3 regions of the Salinivibrio sp. IB574 genome follow, and region 1 is predicted to be linked to each of the others. Evidence: predicted binding sites of a transcription regulator. Region 1 holds the regulator's gene; each other region holds the start of a gene.
The links. Region 1 encodes CRP, which controls carbon source genes, mostly activating them, when cyclic AMP is high. Its sites were predicted from a motif close to TGTGANNNNNNTCACA; they were not measured.
Positions count from the first base shown of each region.

Region 1 (3,286 bases):
CGTCGTTATCTACACACCTTTGATGAAGCCGTGCCTTATAACCAAATGCCGGGCACCTTCACTCCCTGGCAAGATCTGCCTGAAAATACCGACGTATTATTTTATGAAGGCTTGCATGGCGGGGTGGTGGATGGTGACGTCAATGTCGCCCAGCATGTTGATTTACTGATCGGCATGGTGCCTATCGTTAACTTGGAGTGGATTCAAAAGTTTGTCCGCGATACGCGCGACCGCGGCCATTCCCGCGAGGCCGTCACGGACTCGATCGTGCGCTCCATGGATGATTATTTGCACTACATTACGCCGCAGTTTTCTCGCACGCATATTAACTTCCAACGAGTCCCGACCGTAGACACTTCCAACCCGCTGAATGCAAAAGGGATCCCGTCACTCGACGAAAGCTTTGTCGTGATCCGCTTTCGTGGTATGAAGAACGTCGATTTTCCTTACTTACTGCAAATGATCAGTGGCGCGTTTATGTCTCGGCACAACACGCTGGTCGTGCCCGGCGGTAAAATGGGATTTGCAATGGAGCTGATTATTCGCCCCTTGATCCAACAGTTGATTGAGAAAGGCAAGATAGGTTAACCGCCGTAGCGCACTTAACGTGTATTACTTCTCAGGTCGTGATCTTAGCCACATTTTTGCCGAATTTTTAGGCGGTTGGCTTAGATCAAAATCAAGAAATCCAGATAGAAAAAAGATACACTCTTGTTAACATACAGTGAGCTTGTAGCCTGCGCCAAGACCTCGTATTCTGTGCATTGGACTGATGGGTTTCCATTCAGACAAAGACAGGACGTCGTTGCCGGGCAACACATGCAGAGGAAATAAGTTATATGGTTCCAGGAAAACCTCAAACAGACCCTACACTCGAGTGGTTCCTTTCACATTGTCATATTCACAAGTACCCGTCCAAAAGTACTCTGATCCATGCAGGGGAAAAGGCGGAGACCTTGTACTACATCGTGAAAGGTTCTGTGGCCGTACTAATCAAAGATGAAGAAGGCAAGGAGATGATCCTGTCTTACCTTAACCAAGGTGACTTCATCGGCGAACTTGGTCTGTTCGAAGAGGACCAAGAGCGCACCGCATGGGTACGTGCGAAATCACCTTGCGAAGTGGCAGAAATTTCATTCAAGAAATTCCGCCAGCTGATCCAAGTTAACCCAGACATTTTGATGCGTCTATCCTCTCAGATGGCGCGTCGCCTGCAAGTGACCAGCCAGAAAGTGGGAGACCTTGCCTTCCTGGACGTGACCGGCCGCATTGCGCAAACCCTACTGAACTTGGCGAAGCAACCTGACGCCATGACTCACCCTGATGGCATGCAAATCAAGATCACACGTCAAGAGATTGGTCAGATTGTTGGCTGTTCGCGTGAGACGGTTGGGCGTATCCTTAAAATGCTGGAAGAGCAGAACCTTATCTCAGCTCACGGTAAAACCATTGTGGTTTACGGCACACGCTAATCCTCGCGTGTTGCGACAAAACCGGCGCTTTTGCGTCGGTTTTTTTATTTTTATTGACTGGAAACTCATTACCTAAGTTCTACACTTCAAAAACGACCAATCTAACAACTGATTAACAGGATGTCGTTTATGAGAAGCTTACGTCAAACCCTTGCTGCATTGCTACTCGCGGCGGTTTCTTCAACTGCTGCGGCGAATATCACCATTGTCCATCCAGAACCACGGGCTGGCTCTGCCCTCGATTTATACGCTATCGACTTGATTGAGTTTTTAGCGGAAAAATCGGGTGAGTCTGTCACTTTACAGGCCTTTCAAGGCCAAATTGGCTCTCAGTCTCGTAAAGTGGAAATGCTGAAACAAGGACGACTGACGGTAGATTGGCTCGGGGCCGACCGTACCCTTGAGTCAGAGTTACTTCCCATCCGTTATCCAGTCTTTCGGGGTCTATTAGGCCATCGCTTGTTCATTACCAATCAAGCCACCGAACCCAAGCTTGCACAAATCAGTGACCAAGCAGGGCTCAATAATCTGACCATGATCCAAGGGCAAGGCTGGGCGGATGTGAAGGTCTTGCAGTCGGCGGGATTTCGGGTTCGAGAAATCTCAAGCTTTGAGAATATCTTTAAAGGCGTCGATACCGGACGGGCCGACCTCTTCCCGCGTGCGCTTATCGAACCTTTTAGCGAGCTGGCAGAGCGACCTCAATATACAAATCTGTTGGTTGATCCGCACTTAATGCTGATCTACCGCTTCCCAATGTTCTTGTTTGTATCGCCCCAAAACCCAGAGGTAGCGACCATGCTCAACGATGCGTTTGCGGCCGCCTATCAAGACGGATCCTTCATCGAATTTTTTGAGAATGCCCCTCTGGTAAAAGAGACCTTTGAGAAAGCCAATATTGGTGAGCGCACGTTTATTCGGGTCGACAACCCACATCTGAGTAATGAGACTCAGGCAATTGACGATAAATTCTGGCTCGATATTGAAAGTCGCTAAACACCGCCAACCAAAAAAGGAGAGCATCGCTCTCCTTTTCTTCTCTCGCCACTATTGATGCGTACTTTCAAAGATTTTATCAGCCGAGGCGGCGACAAAACCTTGATAAAGTTCACCGTCCGGAAGCGGATACCGTTTCGCAAACTCGTAGAAACCACCCGGAATATCATGGCGTGCATCGCTAAACTGCACCGGCACGCGATCAGCCATCGTCGAGGATTGCTCCAAAAAGACTGATGCATCCCCTTTGACCTCCCCGCCAGATTCATTAATGGTAAACCCATTTTGGCGCAAGGTATCGTTGACCGCTTGACAGTTATCATGGTTATTCAGCTGATTCACACTGACAGTAAAGTGGTTCGCCCCATAGCCATGCGCTGCCACCCAAGCTGCATATTCACTTTCATCCGCTAACGTCTTGTAGGTTTGCCAATCCAACTCCCACAAACGTCCTTGATGAAGAAAATCGCTCCCTTTCAGCGCATCATCATCCACGTTCGCCACTAAGTCGCGCACGATAGATTGCAATGTTGTCGAGCATTGGCCCACCATCAATTCACTAATAAACACTTTCGGCATCAAGGGATCGGGATGCTCGTAGTGACGTGCGTTGAGCTTCTTCGCTTCAAAGGTGTACTCACCTTTCGGCTCATAGCCCAACGCAATAAAAGGACGGGCAAGCTTGTCCAGCCCTACATTAGGCAGTGCAAAGGTGCGCAGTGCAATGTGATCATTGATCAGGGGTTGGCCTTCTTCGAGCAACCCATGCACTTTCTGCGCAGAAGGGCAAAGACGCTGGGTGTAGTCTTGCCACAATC
Region 1 is NZ_MUFN01000025.1:50,684-53,969, reverse strand. It holds gene BZJ17_RS12775 (phosphoribulokinase) at 1-588, shown strand, start outside; gene crp (cAMP-activated global transcriptional regulator CRP) at 840-1,472, shown strand; gene BZJ17_RS12765 (hypothetical protein) at 1,602-2,468, shown strand; gene BZJ17_RS12760 (DUF1338 domain-containing protein) at 2,520-3,286, opposite strand, start outside.

Region 2 (3,286 bases), on a different contig from region 1:
ACTTGCAGATGGGGGATCAGGTTGAAATTATCACCCAAAAAGAGCCCAACCCCTCACGTGACTGGTTGAACCCAAGCTTAGGCTTTGTGAATTCGAGCCGAGCGCGGGCAAAAATCAATGCTTGGTTCCGCAAACAAGACAGAGATAAAAACATTGCCGCGGGTAAAGAAATTCTCGATACCGAACTACAAAAAATTGGCGGTGCCAGTAAAGATGCGAGTTTGGCGCTCAAGCGCTTCAATGTGAATTCACTGGAAGAGCTGTACGCGGGGGTCGGAAGTGGCGATCTGCGCATCAATCAGGTGGTTAATCACATTAACAGCCTGATCAACAAGCCAAGCTTGGAAGAAGAAGAGCAACAGTTGCTGGAAAAACTTCAGCAAAGTGAACAAAAAACCGTAGGTGGAAAAACCCATCGTGATGCGGTGGTGGTTGAAGGGGTTGATAACCTGATGACCCACCTCGCGCGTTGCTGTCAGCCGCTGCCAGGTGATGACATTATGGGCTTTGTGACCCAAGGACGCGGAATCTCAGTACACCGTGCGGATTGTGAGCAACTGAACGAACTTCGTCACCATGCGCCGGAGCGAATCATCGCCACCGTATGGGGGAAAGGGCATGTCGGGCAATACCATGTGCGCATTCGCTTATCCGCCAATGAACGGACCGGATTAGTCAAAGACATTAATACCGTGCTCAGCAATGAAAAAGTCCGCGTTGCGGGCATGCAAAGCCGCGTCGATTACAAAAAGCAGATGTCTATCATGGACTTTGATTTAGAGATTTCCGATCTCGACACGCTTAGCCGAATTGTAAACCGGCTGGAGCAGGTCAAGGATGTGGTAGAAGCCAAACGACTCAGATAAACATCACGCCCTGTTATCGACAGGGCGTTTTTTTAAGGATAACGAAGTATGGCGTCGATTGACGATTTACTGACTATCATGGCGACCTTGCGCGACCCACAACAGGGGTGCGACTGGGATAAAGCCCAAACTTTTGCCTCCATCGTGCCTCACACGCTCGAAGAAGCCTATGAAGTGGCCGATGCCATTGAGCGTGAGCACTGGTCGGACCTAAAAGATGAATTAGGCGATTTACTCTTTCAAATAGTGTTCTACAGTCAATTGGGACACGAGCAAAATCGTTTTGATTTTGACGCCGTCGTGGGGGCGATTTGTGACAAACTCACCCGTCGTCACCCGCATGTCTTTGGTCCTAAAGACAGTCAAGGTGAGCCGCTGCACGGCCCGGATTGGGAAGGGATTAAAGCGCAGGAGCGTGCCGACAAAGCGGCGTCAGAGCAACCCACTAGCGTGTTAGACGGCGTTACGTTAGGGCTTCCCGCACTGGTGCGCGCACACAAACTGCAAAAACGTTGTGCGCGAGTGGGGTTTGATTGGGATGCGGTGGCGCCGGTGCTCGATAAAGTACGCGAAGAAATTGCCGAGGTTGAGCAAGAACTGGCAATCACGCCGGTAGACCCCGCGCGGGTGGAAGAAGAAATCGGCGATTTATTGTTTTCGGTGGTAAACCTGGCACGCCACGTCGGCACGGATGCGGAATCCGCGTTGCGTAACGCGAATCAAAAATTCGAACGGCGTTTCCGTCAAGTTGAAACTCAATTACGCAATGATGAAAAAAATATTCAAGAATGTCAGTTAGATGAACTGGAATCGGCCTGGCAACAGGTCAAAAAGCAGGAAAAAAGCAACACGCTGTAAGTTTCATCATTGATTTGCGACAAATAAAAACAGTATGGTGTGTGATAGTTTTCACGTTGTGGGAGTGAGTGGGGTCTGGTATCATGACTTCCCGTCCAGATTTCCATTAATTTCCTCTAAATCCAACTCTCAGGTTTAGCATGACGACGAATTACATTTTTGTTACGGGCGGTGTTGTATCCTCCCTCGGTAAGGGTATTGCTGCAGCCTCATTGGCAGCCATTCTTGAAGCGCGTGGCCTCAACGTCACCATCATGAAACTCGACCCTTATATCAACGTGGATCCAGGGACAATGAGCCCTACCCAGCACGGGGAAGTATTCGTCACGGAAGACGGCGCTGAGACCGACCTTGACCTCGGTCACTACGAGCGCTTTATCCGCACCAAAATGACCAAGCGTAATAACTTTACCTCTGGTCGCGTATACGCGGATGTTCTGCGCAAAGAGCGCCGCGGAGATTACCTGGGAGCGACCATTCAGGTGATTCCACACATCACTAACTCGATCAAAGACCGCATCATCGCCGGTGGTGAAGGTCACGACGTGGTGATCGTGGAAATTGGCGGCACTGTCGGTGATATTGAATCACTGCCATTCCTTGAAGCGATTCGCCAACTGACCGTGGAAGTCGGTCGTGAGCGTGCGATGTTTATGCACCTTACCTTGGTGCCATACTTGGCTGCGGCGGGTGAAGTGAAAACCAAGCCGACCCAGCACTCGGTAAAAGAGCTTCTATCGATTGGTATCCAGCCGGATGTCCTTGTTTGCCGTAGTGAGCGTCCAATTCCAGCCAATGAGCGTGCAAAAATTGCACTGTTCTGTAACGTACCAGAGAAAGCGGTTATCACCATGAAGGATGTGGATTCAATCTACAAAATTCCTTCATTGATTCGCTCTCAAGGGCTGGACGACTTGGTTTGTCAGCGCTTTGGCATCCAAGCGCCGGAGGCCGACCTGTCTGAATGGGAACAAGTCATTTATGAAGAAGCCAATCCAATGGGTGAAGTCACCATTGGTATGGTAGGTAAGTACATCGAACTGCCTGACGCGTATAAATCAGTCAACGAAGCGTTGAAGCATGGCGGATTGAAAAATCGTCTGACCGTCAACATCAAGTATGTTGACTCACAAGATCTCGAAACCCGCGGCACTGAGCTGCTCGACGGTTTAGATGCGATCTTGGTTCCGGGCGGTTTTGGTGATCGCGGCGTCGAAGGCAAAATCCTTGCCGCACAATATGCGCGTGAAAACAAAGTGCCGTATCTTGGCATTTGTTTAGGCATGCAAGTGGCGTTAATTGAATACGCCCGTAATGTTGCTGGGATGGAAGGAGCTAACTCCACCGAATTCAGCAAAGACAGCAAATACCCAGTGGTGGGATTGATCACCGAGTGGGTCGATGAAGAAGGTAACGTGGAAGAGCGTAGCGAATCCTCTGATTTAGGTGGCACTATGCGTCTAGGCGCACAGCTTTGCCACCTGTCTGAAGGGTCTAAAGCGCATCAGCTATATGGCAACACTCAAATCCACGAGCGCCATCGTCATCGCTACGAAGTGAAT
Region 2 is NZ_MUFN01000002.1:95,840-99,125, reverse strand. It holds gene relA (GTP diphosphokinase) at 1-866, shown strand, start outside; gene mazG (nucleoside triphosphate pyrophosphohydrolase) at 915-1,724, shown strand; gene BZJ17_RS01145 (CTP synthase) at 1,865-3,286, shown strand, end outside.
Region 2: the regulator CRP is predicted to act here: its motif matches at 1,765-1,780, upstream of BZJ17_RS01145 (CTP synthase).

Region 3 (3,286 bases), on a different contig from region 1:
CCTGGGCGACTTGACGATAAATCTTGTCAGCTGTTTTCACATCGAGTTGAAAGTACTCTGCCACCTCAAACGCTAGGTCAATATCTAAAGCATTATCTTTGTCGTCAATATTTAAGTGCAGACCGTGGGCATGTTGTGTTGAATTGATGTCGTAAGCGGGTGACAGTCGCCAACCTGTCGTGTCAAAAATAAAGCCATGATTACGTAGGTGATCGTCACTATTGGCAACCATGATATTAAACAGCATACGTCTCCAAAGCTGTGCCAAATCCGCCCGCGTATTAGAGCCGTTCTGGATAAGATATTCCGCTAACTCTAAATAGCTCGCTCCATCATCATTGCCATCGAAATATTCAAGCTGTGTCATTGCTGACGTAAAGTGCAGTCTCCTACCGTCATCGGTACGATCAAATCGTTTAGTCAGGAAAATATGGTGGTCTGAGCCAATGGCCTGCACCTTACATTCAGCCATATTGATCCCAGAGTCCAAGGCCATTTGGTACACTAAGTATTCCCACAGGCCAATATCATAATCGTCATACCGACTTGGAAACTTTGCCAGCCATAAAGTACCATCGACACCTCTTACAGAAGCTTTCGGCCTAGCTCCGCCCAACGATGACCCTGGCGAGATAAGCATATTCAACCATTTAAGGTAATCAGGATTATCAAAGTCAGGTTTGTCCTCGATGCCTTGCGCTGCACATTCTAGCTCCGCGAGTGAAGTCATAGCTGGAGCCGCCAGATCGTCATTGTCGTCAAGAAAATTGCCACCATGCTCGGTACAAAACCTTAAAGCGCCCATTCTAAACGAGTCATGAACACCGAGGAGATAGTCGGTTTCGTATAATGTGTTCGCTCTACGTCCCTCAATGCGGGCTATAACAGCTTCTCGACGTTGCATCAGCAAGCGCCCCCATCGATCAGGGCAAGAATCCAAGAATATCTTGAAGTTTTTGTCATCTTCAGCGTGCTGCTCGCCACTATATAAATGAAGGCAAGGATCGATTTGAGAAGCATACTTAGATTTAAGCCAGGTCTTGTCATAGCAAAAGCTGAAATGCTCTTTACCACGGATTCGCGATGCTCTCAGTGTCCCAATAAACAAGGGCGGCTCAGTTTCTATCCAATCGGCGTAGACAAAGATTTCCATTCGTTTGATGCCCTATCGTCTCGTTTTCAACAACTCGATATCTTGCAGCTTCCTACCAAGTTCATCATCGAGCGCGACTTTACCTAGATCGTCTAATAAACCGAGTACGGCGAGCACATTAACATAATGGCCTAACGACACTGTCGGATCGCCTTTTGTGATTTTTCGTAGCGTTGGTTTCGAGATCCCTGTGCGCTGATGCATTCTATCTTGACTGATCCCTCGACGTTTCATCGCCAATAAGATGTTTTCACCCAATTGATGCAATATTTTCATCTGCCGCGGGAACACAGTGGCACCACGCTTGGGCGGCGCTTCCTTATCATACTTCATCATAATGAAACTAAAACTTGATAAAAACTCAATATGTAAAAATATAGTTTCACATTAAAAAGAAATCAAAGACAATCTGCTAAGACTCGATTTGTCAAAGACAACATGACGGACTACCCATAAAAATGAAACTATAAATTATTTTTAAGGAGATATATGAAAACATAGTTTCACTTTTAGTACCAGGCATGTATGACGAAAAACTGATTCCTCACGGGACTAGGTCGTCGCTAACGCAGCTTTATCGCTCAACAAATCATGCCATTTTGGCATAGTTTAAATAAAAAAAAGTCACTTTATTCACTCTCTGCCAAGACGTAAACTATGAGCCATCTCACAGATTCTTGGCACGCCTTCGATGCAATTGATTAAAAACGCCTTACTTACCTTACTGCAAGTCTTTGTCTTAGCGGGCATTTGGTTTTTGTCTGATTGGTTGGTCACAACCTTTGCTATTCCACTACCAGCCAACCTCACCGGTATGTTGCTGTTGTTAGGCGCATTGATGTTGAAAATTGTCCGGGCTGATTGGTTACGTCGCGGGGCGGCGTGGCTGTTAGCCGAGATGTTGCTGTTTTTTGTGCCGGCAGTGGTGGCGGTGGTCAACTACCAAGATTTATTGCTGCAAGAAGGCGGTAAGATCATGGTTGTTCTGATTTTAAGTACCGCGATGGTGATTGCGTCAACCGCTTGGGTGGTCGATAAAGTGTATCGTTTTGAGGTTAAAATGGCGCGCCGCCGCAGTAACCATCACCACACGCATCATCCTGATTTAAAACCGGAGTGCTAAGCCATGATGTCTGCTTTACCTACTTGGCTTCATGCCTCGTTATTAAGCGTTACCTGCTTTTTAATGACCCTTGGCTTTTATTACATGAGCAAATGGCTGTATCGCCGTCATCCCTCGATTCTGGTAATGCCATTGTTGCTCGCGCCCTTGCTGATTGTCGCGGTAGTGGTTGGATTTAATATCCCGTATCAAGACTACATGGCGCAATCGTACTGGTTGCTGTGGCTGCTGGGCCCGGCGACTGTGGCGTTTGCGATCCCTGTGTATGATAACCGCGCGCTCATCCGCCGCCATTGGTTGTCACTATCGATTGGCGTCACAGTGTCTGTGCTGGTCGCAATTACTAGTACTGTGGTGCTAGCGCGGGTGTTTGAGCTGTCTGAACTGCTGCAACGCAGTTTGGCGATGCGCTCAATCACCACCCCTTTTGCCGTCGAAGCCACTAAAGCGATTGGCGGGCAAAGCGATCTCACTGCGCTGTTTGTGGTTCTCACTGGAGTGATTGGGATGGCGATTGGTGAAAGTATTCTGACCGTGATTTCGATTCGCTCGCGCTTAGGACGCGGCGCAAGTTTGGGCGCATCAGCACACGGAGCCGGCACCGCTAAAGCCTATCAGATAGGCCATGCCGAAGGGGTGGTGTCGAGTGTGGTAATGATGATTGCGGGCATGGTCACTGTGTTGCTTGCCCCTGTGTTAGGTCAGCTGCTTTGGTAGGTGATCGCTAAGGGCTTTTCTGCGCTACGTTATCTGTAACAACAGAAAAGTGGGAGAGGATGAAAGTTTCTGCTTGGTGCGCAGGTCTTGATCCTCACCAACCCTAATAACGAGGCGATCATGAAACAGCACAAATCAATGTGGCGAGTTATCGCGTTCACAGCGTTCAGTTTGCTATCGATAGCAAGTTATGCAGCGGTGAAAGACACTGCCACCACGTCACAAGGCTACCAAAAGGCCACTCTCGCCGGCGGCTGCTTTTGGTGTACAGAATCTGATCTTGAAAAGCTCAA
Region 3 is NZ_MUFN01000007.1:32,771-36,056, reverse strand. It holds gene BZJ17_RS05025 (HipA domain-containing protein) at 1-1,153, opposite strand, end outside; gene BZJ17_RS05020 (helix-turn-helix transcriptional regulator) at 1,166-1,429, opposite strand; gene BZJ17_RS05015 (CidA/LrgA family protein) at 1,845-2,276, shown strand; gene BZJ17_RS05010 (LrgB family protein) at 2,283-2,993, shown strand; gene msrB (peptide-methionine (R)-S-oxide reductase MsrB) at 3,114-3,286, shown strand, end outside.
Region 3: the regulator CRP is predicted to act here: its motif matches at 1,810-1,825, upstream of BZJ17_RS05015 (CidA/LrgA family protein).